Regions from separate parts of the Leuconostoc sp. XM4 genome, predicted to be linked through region 1. Evidence: predicted binding sites of a transcription regulator. Region 1 holds the regulator's gene; each other region holds the start of a gene.
The links. Region 1 encodes LexA, which represses DNA repair genes until DNA is damaged. Its sites were predicted from a motif close to CNAACANNTGTTNG; they were not measured.

Region 1 (4,102 bases):
TATAGACCTTACCATTATTTTTCAGCAGTTTATTGGCAATTTGGGCCAGTTCAGGTAAGTTAATCATCAACTCGTGGCGCGCAATTTCATAATGTTTATCTATATTAGTCTTGGTAGTCTCAGTTAAGGGAAAATAAGGTGGATTAGTCAGAACAGTTTCAACAGAGCCAGGTTTAATTTCATTAAATATATTTTTCATGTCAGCTTGAACGACTGAAACACGTTCATGTAAATTGTTCAGTTCAATGCTACGTTGTGCCATTTCAGCTAATTCTGGTTGTATCTCGACTAACTTTATTTCCCCAGTCACTTTTGGAGCGTAAAAAAGGCCAACCGCGCCAGTACCTGATCCCAAATCAACAGATAACCCTTTCCCTTTTCCCTTTACATCAGCAAAATGTGCTAATAAAATCGCGTCTAAGGAATATGAAAACATGTCTGGATTCTGGATGATATTAATATTTTGTGATGGAAGTCCATCAATACGTTCATTTGCTTTAAGAAATGGTTGTGTCATTTGCGTTTCTTTCTGTTTATCTGTAAAATTGAAATGATTAATTTATGAGGTAAATAAATATGAAATTCTATGATTTTTTACGCGGCATTGCTGTTGCTTTAATATGGGCAGTTACTGGCCGCATTAAATACATGAATCGCGACAGAATACCCCAAAACAATAACTATGTGCTAGTTGGTCCACACCGCACTTGGTGGGATCCAGTATGGTATGCTGTGGCAGCTTACCCAAAACACTTTATTTTCATGGCAAAAATTGAATTATTTAAATTCAAGCCACTTGCATGGTTAATCAAATCAGCCGGCGCATTCCCAGTTGATCGTGAAAATGTTGGCCCAAGCGTCATCAAAATACCTGTACGCGAATTAAAAGATGGCAATCGCTCTTTAATAATGTTTCCTTCTGGTTCTAGACACAGTGATGATTTAAAATCAGGTTCCATTCTAATTGCACGAATGGCTGGAAAGGCAATCGTACCAGCTGTATATCAAGGCCCTGTAAAGTTCAGTCAACTTTTCAAACGTAATAATACCACAGTTAATTTTGGTGAGCCAATTATTATTGATCGTAAAGACCGATTGAACAAGGAAAATATTGCTAAATATACTGAGCAAATGCAAGCAGCTTTCCAAGAATTAGATGCTGAGATTGACCCAACTTGGAAATATGTAGATCCAAAACGTTCAGAAAAAAAATAAGCCGATTGGCTTATTTTTTTTGCGAATTGGCACTTTGTTGCTTCATCTGAGCCATCATTTGGTTCAATTTCTTTTGAGATGGTTTTTGTCCCATTGACATCATCATTGATTTCATCATTTCTTCTGAAATAGGTGGGTTTTTTGCAAGATAACTCTTCATTGAGTTACGTGCCAAGAAAAAGCCACCGACCAAACCAATAATTAAAGTTAACACTGCAATCAAAATTGCTAGCCATGTGCTAATCATGCATATTCTCCTTACTAAAATGTCTGATAATTATTATAGCACAGCCAGCAAAGGCGTGCTATAATAACTTGCAGAGTTAACGTTTTCAATATGAACCATTTTGTTCGTTACAAAAATAAATAACACGAATTTTTTATTATTTATTTAATATTAGGTTGAATTTTTAAAAAAATAACGAACAAACGTTTGATTTGTTCGTGTTTTTCCGTTATACTGATGATAGTAAATTTAACAAGTAGGAAACCCATCATGGCAATTACACAAGAAAGCAAACAAATTCAAGTGCTTCGATTTATTCATGAAGCACAATCAGAAAATGGTTACCCACCAACCGTCCGAGAAATTGGTGAAGCTGTTGGATTATCATCTTCTTCAACTATTCACGGTCACATCGAACGTCTGGTAAAAAAAGGTTATCTTTTAAAAGATGCTTCTAAACCAAGAGCTCGTGCGATTGAAGTAACCGATATTGGTTTAGAGATGCTTGGGATTTCAACCACACCCGGAAAAATTCCGGTACTTGGAATGGTTACAGCGGGTACACCAATTTTGGCAGTAGAAGAAGAAGCAACTGAATTTTTCCCTATCCCAGATAATTTAATGCAATTTGATGGTGACCTATTCATGCTTAATGTTCATGGTGATTCAATGGTTAACATTGGCATTCTAGATGGCGACAAAGTTATCGTACGTAAGCAAGAGAATGCTGATAATGGAGATGTTGTTGTCGCAATGAATGATAACAATGAAGCGACAGTTAAGCGTTTTTTCCGTGAAGCCGATCATTATCGCTTACAACCTGAAAATAACAGCATGGCGCCAATTATTTTGCAAAAAGTCTCTATTTTAGGAAAAGTAATCGGACTGTATCGCGACGCTATTTATTAAAAACCAAATAAAAAGGCACATCTCTGATGAGCCTTTTTATTATGCTTGCCAAGCATTTGGATTTTCCTTCCAGTTTTGTAAGGTTTCAACTTGTGATTTATCGAGATCCCCACGCTTAACGGCTGTTTCAATTAGTTGTGAATATGTTGTCAGTGAGTTAAATGTTAGTCCTGCTTCAGCAAAATTTTTTTTACCAGCTGGTAATTCATAAGAAAATATGGAAACAACACCAAGGACACTTGCTCCCTCCTTACGCACCGCATTTACTGCGGCCAACACAGACCCACCTGTTGATATCAAATCATCAATCAAAACGACTTTACGATTTTTTACCAATGCACCTTCCGTTTGACGACCTGCCCCGTGATCTTTGGGTTTTGAACGTACATAGACCATTGGTTTATTTAATTCTTCAGCTACCCAAGCTGAATGTGGAATACCTGCAGTAGCCACTCCACCAATAATCTCAACGTCACTATATTCTTTTTTTATTAGTTCAGACAGCCCTTTGTATATATTTTGACGTACCGAAGGGAACCCAATGGTCATCCGATTATCTGTATATATTGGACTCTTAATACCCGAGGCCCACGTGAAAGGTTCTTCTGGCGAAAATTTTACGGCACCAATTTCAAGTAAATCATTAGCTACTTGTTGTTTATAGTCTGTCATTTATTTTCTCCATTCATTGACAACACGTTGATATGCAGCCACTGGGTTGGTCGATTGTGTAATTGATCGACCAACAACTAATCCAGTTGAATTCAACTTCTTGGCTTCCCCTGGCGTAGTCACACGCACTTGATCTCCAGCTTCATCACCAGCTAAACGAATACCAGGTGTGATACGTAAAAATCGATCATTCGTGTGTGACTTAATTAAACCAGCCTCTAAGGGTGAACTAATTGTCCCGTCTATGCCCACCGAGTAAGCAAGCTCAGCCAAATGTGCAACACTTTCTTCAGTAGTTGCTGTGGTTAATTGTATCTCTTGTATCTCAGCTTCTGAAAAAGAAGTTAGCTGCGTCACTGCAAGTAATTTTAACGCTTCACTTTTATTAGCAACAGCTGCTTCTAGCATTTTTTCCCCTCCAGCTGCATGCAGAGTTAAATATTGTACATCTAGTTTTGATATATTAGCGACTGCACGACCAACAGTGTTTGGAATATCGTAAAGTTTTAAATCTAAGAAAATTGTATAGCCCAATACACGTAGTTCTGTGATGAACTCTGGTCCCGTACGATAAAAAAGTTCCATACCAACTTTCAATGCTGGCTTTTCTACTAGATCTGAAAAAGGCTTCAAAAATTTGTAAGTAGTAGCTGCATCAGGAAAGTCCAAAGCAATAAAAACTGGCTGTTCTGTCATTATGATCCTCCTATGCACATAAGCCGAAGCTTATTTGAAAAAGTTTAGTGCATTTCTTTCACTGTAAAACTGCGCGACTCTAATACTTCTAAGAAGGCACTAACTGTGTCTAAGGCAGTAAACAAAGGCACGGCATTTTCAATCGCAGCATTTCTAATCAAGCGGCCATCGCTTTCAGCACGGTCATCTGCTTGAGTTGTGTTAATAACAACCTGCACTTTTTGTTGACGCAGTGCTGCAACCGCATTATTATCTGATTCCGAAATTTTATCGAGTACTTCCACAGGCAAGTCATTGTCTGACAAGTAAGCACCCGTACCGGCAGTTGCAAACAAAGCAAATCCCAAATTATTGAATCTCTTTGCTAATTCGAGCGCCTCTTCT
Region 2 (4,102 bases), 160 kb from region 1:
CATTGGGTGGTCTAGTGGATGCTGATGAACCAGGAGCAGCAGTACTGCCACCAGTTTCAAATCTTACTGAGTTTTCACAAAAGATTGCTGAAATTACAGCACAAAGTGTTCTAAAGCAGGGACTTAATCGTGAAAAAATTGCCGATCCAAAGCAAGCCGTACAAGATGCTAAATGGTCTGCGGAGTACTAATTAGGACTTAAATAATATGACAAAAATAAAAATCAGTGGTGTCAGCTTGCCGTTGTATATTTTGATGCTGGTCATACTTGGTGTCACAATTTCACTCAACAAGCTGCCACTTAATATGCTTGGTTTAACCTTGTTATTGGTTCTACTTGGTCATCTATTCTACTACATTGGCAATATTTTACCAGTTTTCAAATCATATCTTGGTGGTGGATCCGTTTTCACCATTTTCGCTTCAGCTGCTCTAGCAACAAGTGGCATCATACCTTCAAACGTTGTGAATGCTACTAAGACATTTTTAAATAACCAAGGATTACTAGACTTTTATATCGCCGCCTTAATCGTTGGTGCGATTCTAGGAATGAATCGTAACTTATTGCTTAAAGCGGCTGTCAGATTTATCCCAGTATCATTAGCAGCCATGGTTATAGGATTCTTTGCTGTTGGTCTCGTTGGTATGTTACTGGGACTTGGATTCGGGCATTCCGTAATGTTTGTTTCTATGCCAATGATGGCAGGTGGTATAGGTGCTGGAGCGGTGCCACTTTCGCACATTTATGCTCAAGGTTTAGGTGTCAGTTCCGCCTCAATGTTTTCTCAACTAATACCTGCCGTTACCTTAGGGAATGTTCTTGCCGTTATTGGTGCAGCATTAATTGCAAAAGTTGGAGCAAACACAAAATACGATGGCCATGGTGTTTTATTACCAATCAATGAGGACGAGAAAAGTAAACCAATAAAGAATCTAGACGTTACTCGTATCGGAGTTGGCATGATGCTAGCATTTTCGTTCTTCTTGGTTGGCACAATTTTAAATAGTTTTGTTCCAAAAATTCACGCCTATGCTTTTATTATTATCTTAGTTATTATCGCTAAGGCATTTAATTTGATTCCGGATCAGCTTGAAGAGTCAGTAGTCATGTTTAACAAAATTATAATGGGTAACTTGACACACGCAGTATTGGCTGGCATAGGTTTGGCGTTAATTGACTTGAATGTATTGGAACAATCATTGACTTGGAAATTTGTTCTTCTCACGCTTACGAGTGTCGTTGTAATGGGTGTTGCGAGTGCCGTGATTGGAAAGCTATTTGGGCTTTATCCTGTTGAGTCTGCGATTGCTGCAGGAATGGCGGACAATAGTATGGGCGGCACAGGTAATGTGGCGGTATTATCCGCTTCAAATCGAATGGATATGATTGCTTTCGCTCAAATGGGAAATCGAATGGGGGGCGCAATCGTTCTAATTTTGGGAGGAGTATTAATTCATTTTTTGCACTGAAATACCATAATTAAAAATCATATATAAAATAGCCTCTTCAGCAAGAGGCTATACTCTGAATCGTAATGAAAATTACGATTTTTTTATATATTTAATGTTGTGTTCGAAGGATTAAATCAACATTTAGATATCTAAGAACAAAAAAATTGGTAGCTTCTTTAAAGAGTTAGACGACACTATTGGACTTCGTTATTTTATGTTAGATTTGCTCAAAGAACAGAAAAAGGTTTCAAAGCGGTTAAAAATAAGGTTGCCAAAAAAACTTTCACAAAGTCTTTGGAAGCCTTATTTTAATACCTGTTTTTTAAAATTTCACAAGTGTTTGAGTTTTAGACCAATTGCTATTTTAGGGTGTGTTATATTAGTTAAAGCAATCAAGTTAAGACGGTGGCTATCCTGAATGGAGGTGGCGCTTATGGTGTAAACACTATAAACACACATTCTAGGAAAGGAGAGGCCTTGTGTCCATATCGGACGCGCTACTGGTCATGTTTGCCTTTGGTGGATTCATCATAAGCTTCTGACTTTTGTAGTTTTGTTAATCGAAAAAATTAGCAAAAAAAAATAACCGTCTTATCTTTGGCTGATAACGGTTATTTTTCAAGTAACTAAGATTTAGTCACCGTCGAAACGGGATTGCTAGGAGTCGTAGTTAGCGCTACGGCTCTTTTCTATGTCTTCATTATAGCATAGCTTTTGATTTTGTCACAAATTTAATGTTTTGTTCGCTTGCTTAATCGAACATTTGTTCGTACAATGGATTATACACATTTGTTTTTGGAGGTTGCTGATGGAAAACGCAATCACAACTGAATATGATTATAGCAAAGAAAACCGTGGCGTGTTCTTCCTAATTGATTCAAAAAGTTTCTACGCCAGTGTTGAAAATGTTGAGCGGGGCTTTAATCCATTAAAAAGTGATTTAGTCGTGATGTCTGAACAAGCAAACACTAATGGTGGTTTAATCCTTGCGGCCTCACCAACAGCTAAGAAGGACTTAGGCATTAGTAATGTGATGCGCCAGCGTGATTTACCTGATGTGCATGGCTTGTTTATCGCACACCCTAGGATGAATAATTATATTGCTGAAAACCTAAAAATCAATAATATTTATCGTCAATATACCGATGATATTAACTTGCTGCCGTACTCGATTGATGAGTCTATTTTAGACGTAACCCACTCTTGGCGGTTGTTTGGTAAAACTCCTGAGGAAGTAGCTTTTAAAATTCAAAAGCAAGTTAGAGCGGAAACGGGTGTCTATTTAACAGTTGGCATTGGTGACACGCCTGTGCTCGCAAAAATAGCCTTAGACATTGAAGCAAAACACAATAAAAACCTGACGGGTATTTGGCACTATGAGGATGTGCCGACAAAATTGTGGCCAATTACGAAACTGGATGATGTCTGGAGTATTGGTTCCCGCACAGCACATAAACTTGCAGTGATGGGCATCCACACAATGTACGACTTAGCACATCAGGACCTTTATCTATTTAGAGCAAAGATGGGATTAGTTGGTGAGCAATTGTTTGCCTTATCTTGGGGCATTGATCGTACAGATATGACAGAGGTGGTCGTTCCTAAAAGCAAATCATACAGTAATTCCCAGGTATTGCCGCGGGATTATAAACGAAAAGAAGAGATTGAAATTGTTGTCCGTGAAATGGCGGATCAAGTGGCTACCAGGATTAGAGCGCACAAGAAACAAACTTGTTTGGTTAGTCTTTTCATCGGTTATTCCTTTGCCGAAAGCGAACGTCAAGGGTCTCACGGTTTTAGAAAACAACAAAGGATTGATCCCACTAATGACACACGAAAACTAATGGCTATTATGGTCGATTTGTTTGAAAAGCATTGGCAGGGTGAAGTGATTCGTAATATTGGGATTGATTATGGCGGCTTAATTGAGGACACTGGGGTACAGCTTGACCTATTCGAGCAACCAGAAAAGTCAATTAAATCTAATAAAATTGATCAAGTTGTCGATGAAATTCGCAAACGGTTTGGCACAACAGCCCTGATGCGGGCCATGTCGAAAGAAAAAGGTGGTACGGCGATTAACCGTGCCAGTCTTGTTGGTGGTCATAACGGAGGTAACAGCTATGAGTGATGCAGAATTTAGTAAGATGATTAACAATTACTTTCAAAACGACTATCGCGAGCGTGGCAAGGTGAAGTGGAATGGCTATTTCCTGTCGGACCATACCTCAGCCTTAAAGCGTGAAGCACAAGCCAAAAATGCAGTACCTGTTAAATTACCAATGATGTCCTTAACGGCTTGATGCCTCAGCGAATTATGAATTTGTGACTGTACAACAAAATATTGAGGACACGGACGGTCACTTAGTACCTAACCTAACAGGTTTGGTCAATGGTTTTTCTGACTTGGGTGTATATGTGCAAGAGACCTATATTGCCTTTGAAAATATTAGAGCGGTGGTGAAAGAAGAATGAATCAAATTGATGCTATCATTGTAGATATTAAAAAGATGTTTGCTAAACAACCTAACACAATCTATGAGGTGAGGGTGGTTGATCAAATATACTCAAAGAAGGTTAACATTTTCTTTGAATACTATAAAATTGGCAAAGCAACACACTCACAACAAATAGCTCGCTTAGATAGTGA
Region 3 (4,102 bases), 560 kb from region 1:
TAGTCACATCAGTGTTACTAATAAATGCACCTTGAACACGTTGTGTCGGCTTACCGGGCGGTGCAAAAATCATATCCCCTTTTCCGAGCAGCTTCTCAGCACCATTACTGTCCAGAATAGTGCGTGAATCAATTCCAGAAGCTGTTCTAAAAGCAATTCTACCAGGAATATTACTTTTTATGGTACCGTTAATCACTTTAACGTCAGGTCGCTGTGTAGCCAAAATCATGTGAATACCGGCTGCACGAGCTTTAGCACCAAGGCGCGCGATAGAAACTTCAATTTCATTACCCACCGTACTCATTAGGTCAGCGAATTCATCTACAATAGCAACAATATATGGCATTGGTTGCATAATTGGCTGATCTGTTTCCTTAGCTTCAGCATTCTGCTTTTCAACCGCCGCATTATATTCACCAATATTACGTTTTCCAAATTGAGCTAAAAGCTTGTAACGATTTTCCATCTCGTCAACAACTTTTTGCAAAGACTTCGCTGCTTTACGGGGCTCCGAAACAACTGGTGTCAGCAAGTGTGGTATCCCGTTATAAATAGATAACTCAACAACTTTTGGATCAACCATCATTAATTTAACTTCATTAGGTTTTGCACGCAAAAGGATAGATACAATAATACCATTAAGCCCTACTGATTTTCCAGATCCAGTAGATCCAGCAATAAGCAAATGAGGCATAGCCGATAAGTCTGCCATGATAATATTTCCTGTTACATCTCGGCCAAGTGGCACATTGAGTGGATTATCATCAAATGGCGCATTCTCAATCATGTCTCGGAATCCAACAGTTGCCTGAGTATCATTAGGAACCTCTATACCAACATAGGGTTTACCGGGGATTGGCGCCTCAATTCGTATTGATTTTGCAGCTAATGCCAATGCTAAATCATCCGATAGATTAGCAATTCGATTTACTTTAACGCCTTGCCCTGGTTTCAACTCATATTGAGTTACCGTAGGTCCTAATGAAACACTGGTTACTTCCGCCTCAACACCAAAGCTTTGCAGCGTATCATGGACAAGACGCGATTTGTCGGTTAAACTTTTAAACTCTTTTGTTTGGTCTGTAGGCGCTAATTGCGTTAATAGGTCAGCAGTTGGTAACTGGTAATCCGGGTTTTCTTTTTCCAACATATCTGTAGAAACTTCGCTATCACTAACAGAAGTCTTTTCGGCCTGTTCTTTGGAAGACTTTTTTGTTGGTTGAGGCGCTATAGGACCATTCCATTTAATTTCAGGCTCATTGAAATTTTCTTGAACACTAGGTGCATTGACGTCTTTTTCTATTTTAGGGACAACATCGGTTGACAAGCTATCATCTCGGCTCACACCTAATGGATCATCTCCATAATCAGTAATATCTTTCTTGTGTCTATCACGTTTGAAAAGCGATTGTCGGGTTGGCTTTTCGTTAGCTCGTTTTTCCTGAATATGAGTAACCCCTTCATGAGCTTTTTCAACGCCTTGCTGAACAATGTCACGAGCTGGAATACGGAAAAAGATTGCAATACCACTGAATAATAAGATTATTGTTACAATCCACGTGCCAATGCTAGACATTAACATAAACAGTAGATGATATAATGCTGCGCCGATTATACCACCGCCAACTGGTGTGTTTGCTGATTGATTGACAAAATCTTGACCAATTAACCGCACCACTTCGCCAACATATCCATCTGCATTTTTTAGTGTGTATTCAAAAAATAACAATGATGAAATTGTCTCAATAGCAATGAACATCATAAAAGCGCCAACCCAAAAATGAGTTGCTATTTTGGGTGTTTTTCGAGTAATAAAATAGTACCCTAAAAATAATGTCATAGGTATTAAAATCACAAGATACATGTTTCCAAAGAAAAAACGGAAAATGTCAGCAATAAATACCCCCAATATGCCAAGCTTAAATATACCTAGTATACCTAAGACAATACCACCCAAGAAGCATAGGTTTTGAACTAAAGGGTTCTTTTTTTTACTATTTTTACCACGTGTTGTACGCCGTCTTTGTGTAGTCTTTCTTGTCGCCAAAGTTCCACCTCTTAGTCAGTTCATTCTAACACTTTATTTTATCATTTTTGAAACTCGAACAAATGTTCACATCAAATTCTTAAGCTTTGCTTAACTCTATTTCAAAAATTTAATTTTTAAACACAAAAAAACGCAACCAGAGTTGCGCTTTTTAGTAGCTCGTGAGAGAATCGAACTCTCGATTCCGCCGTGAAAGGGCAGCGTCTTAGCCACTTGACCAACGAGCCATGGTCAATAGTTGTTCGTTGTAACGAAACAACTATATTAGTTTATCAGGGAAATTTATATCTGTCAACTGTTTATTTCAGTTTGTCTTGCTCGTATGTGTGAGTTGTTTCTAAATTTGAAAAAGATTGCTGGCGCAATGCTTCATAAAGCACAATTGCGACAGTATTCGATAAATTCAACGAACGAACATGTGAATCATCCTGTGGGATACGAATAGCCTTCTCCGGATTTTGACGCATAAATACTTCTGGTAGCCCTGTGGTTTCTTTTCCAAATAAGAAGTAATTGTCAGTATCATTTTGTGCGTAATTAGGCTGTGTGTAGTCTTGGTTAGCAAATTTAGAAACCAAGTATAAGTTGTCTGTTTCTGCTAAAGTGTCTAGAAAATCAGGCAAGCTTGGGTGTTTCACCAACTTTACATGATCCCAATAATCTAACCCGGCACGTTTAACGTGTTTGTCATCAAGTTCAAACCCCAACGGTTCAATTAAATGTAAGACTGCATCAGTTCCAGCAGTCGTACGAGCAATATTTCCCGTATTAGCAGGCATTAAAGGTTCAAATAAAACAATATGATTCGTCATTTTTCAGCTACTTCCTCTACTTCAAATAAATCTGAGTTTGCACGCCACCAATCATAGATGTGTGTAACAAACACTTTAGCTACAGCATATGATGGCACCGCTAACACAATACCTAATACACCAAAAATATGTCCACTGCTCAATAACACAACGATAACAGTAACAGGGTGAATTGATAACGCCTCCCCGAGAATTTTTGGTGAAATAACATGTGCTTCAATCGGTTGTTCAATAGCTAGTACGATAATAGCTAATATTAGCATTTTTGGGCCGCCAGCAATCAAAGCAACTGTGAAAACTGGCACTTGTGCAATAATTGATCCAACATACGGGATTAAGTTAAAGAAGCCTGCCATCAGCGCTAATAAAATACCGTACGGCAAACCAATAATGGTATACCCTATGGAAAACATAATCATTACAGCGAGTGCAACACCAAGTTGTCCACGAATATATTGAGCGATTTGCTTACTAATTTCCGTTAATAAGTAGCGTACTGATAGTTGTGAGTTATTTGGAAACTTACTAGAAACAAATGACGAAAATTTGTGTCCATCTAACAGCATATAATAAAGAATAAACGGCGTCGAAACAATTGTCACACCAATTGATGTAAGAATTGATGCAAATGAACTGATGCCTGCAACCCCGCTTGTCAAATATTTTTTGCTCCAATCTAATACATTTTGATTAAGATCAGAATTCGTATGATTCAAATAATCTCTGATAAACTTAAATTGTTCACTGGCAAAGGTCTCATTAATAAAAGCTTCGCTGGTTTTCCAGTAATTTGGCCAGTTATCGATAAATTGAATGACTTGATTGCGCAATACCATGACAATAGCAGCAATGGCTACTCCAATGATAGCTAATAAGACAATCAAGACCACACCAATCGATAAGTTTCTTGGTAAATGCACATATTTTTCCAGAAGACCGACAATCGGACTCAGCAAATAATACAGCACGCCGCTTATCATTATAGGTGCACCGACAGCCGTAAATAATGCACGAATTGGTTCAAACAAAAAACGTACTTGCCAAGCCAAAAAAATGATTAGCAAAACTAATAAAATTACAATCAGACCATTTAACAAGTCATTGCCAGAAAACCAACGACTATACCATGACTGTTGCTCTGGTTTTTTCATAAAAACGCCCCTTCTCATGCTATACAATTGTAATTATTTTACCATAGAATTGCGAATGGCTGTTACTTTGCAATATTTTTACGATGATGTGA

Region 2: RHP64_RS05160 (Y-family DNA polymerase) is a predicted target of LexA. The motif match lies at 2,209-2,222, and genes of this name have one in related genera.
Region 3: RHP64_RS03255 (FtsK/SpoIIIE family DNA translocase) is a predicted target of LexA. The motif match lies at 2,103-2,116, and genes of this name have one in related genera.

What each region holds. Positions count from the first base shown of each region.
Region 1 is NZ_CP134507.1:1,180,905-1,185,006, forward strand. Features, by position in the region: gene RHP64_RS05980 (tRNA1(Val) (adenine(37)-N6)-methyltransferase) at 1-517, opposite strand, end outside; gene RHP64_RS05985 (lysophospholipid acyltransferase family protein) at 577-1,215, shown strand; gene RHP64_RS05990 (YneF family protein) at 1,226-1,462, opposite strand; gene lexA (transcriptional repressor LexA) at 1,712-2,350, shown strand; gene pyrE (orotate phosphoribosyltransferase) at 2,390-3,022, opposite strand; gene pyrF (orotidine-5'-phosphate decarboxylase) at 3,023-3,718, opposite strand; gene carB (carbamoyl-phosphate synthase large subunit) at 3,763-4,102, opposite strand, start outside.
Region 2 is NZ_CP134507.1:1,025,335-1,029,436, forward strand. Features, by position in the region: gene RHP64_RS05150 (malolactic enzyme) at 1-191, shown strand, start outside; gene RHP64_RS05155 (2-hydroxycarboxylate transporter family protein) at 208-1,470, shown strand; gene RHP64_RS05160 (Y-family DNA polymerase) at 2,261-3,583, shown strand; partial or broken gene RHP64_RS05165 (hypothetical protein) at 3,576-3,927, shown strand; gene RHP64_RS05170 (hypothetical protein) at 3,924-4,102, shown strand, end outside.
Region 3 is NZ_CP134507.1:619,057-623,158, reverse strand. Features, by position in the region: gene RHP64_RS03255 (FtsK/SpoIIIE family DNA translocase) at 1-2,047, opposite strand, end outside; tRNA gene RHP64_RS03250 (tRNA-Glu) at 2,203-2,274, opposite strand; gene RHP64_RS03245 (tRNA (cytidine(34)-2'-O)-methyltransferase) at 2,347-2,859, opposite strand; gene RHP64_RS03240 (AI-2E family transporter) at 2,856-4,010, opposite strand.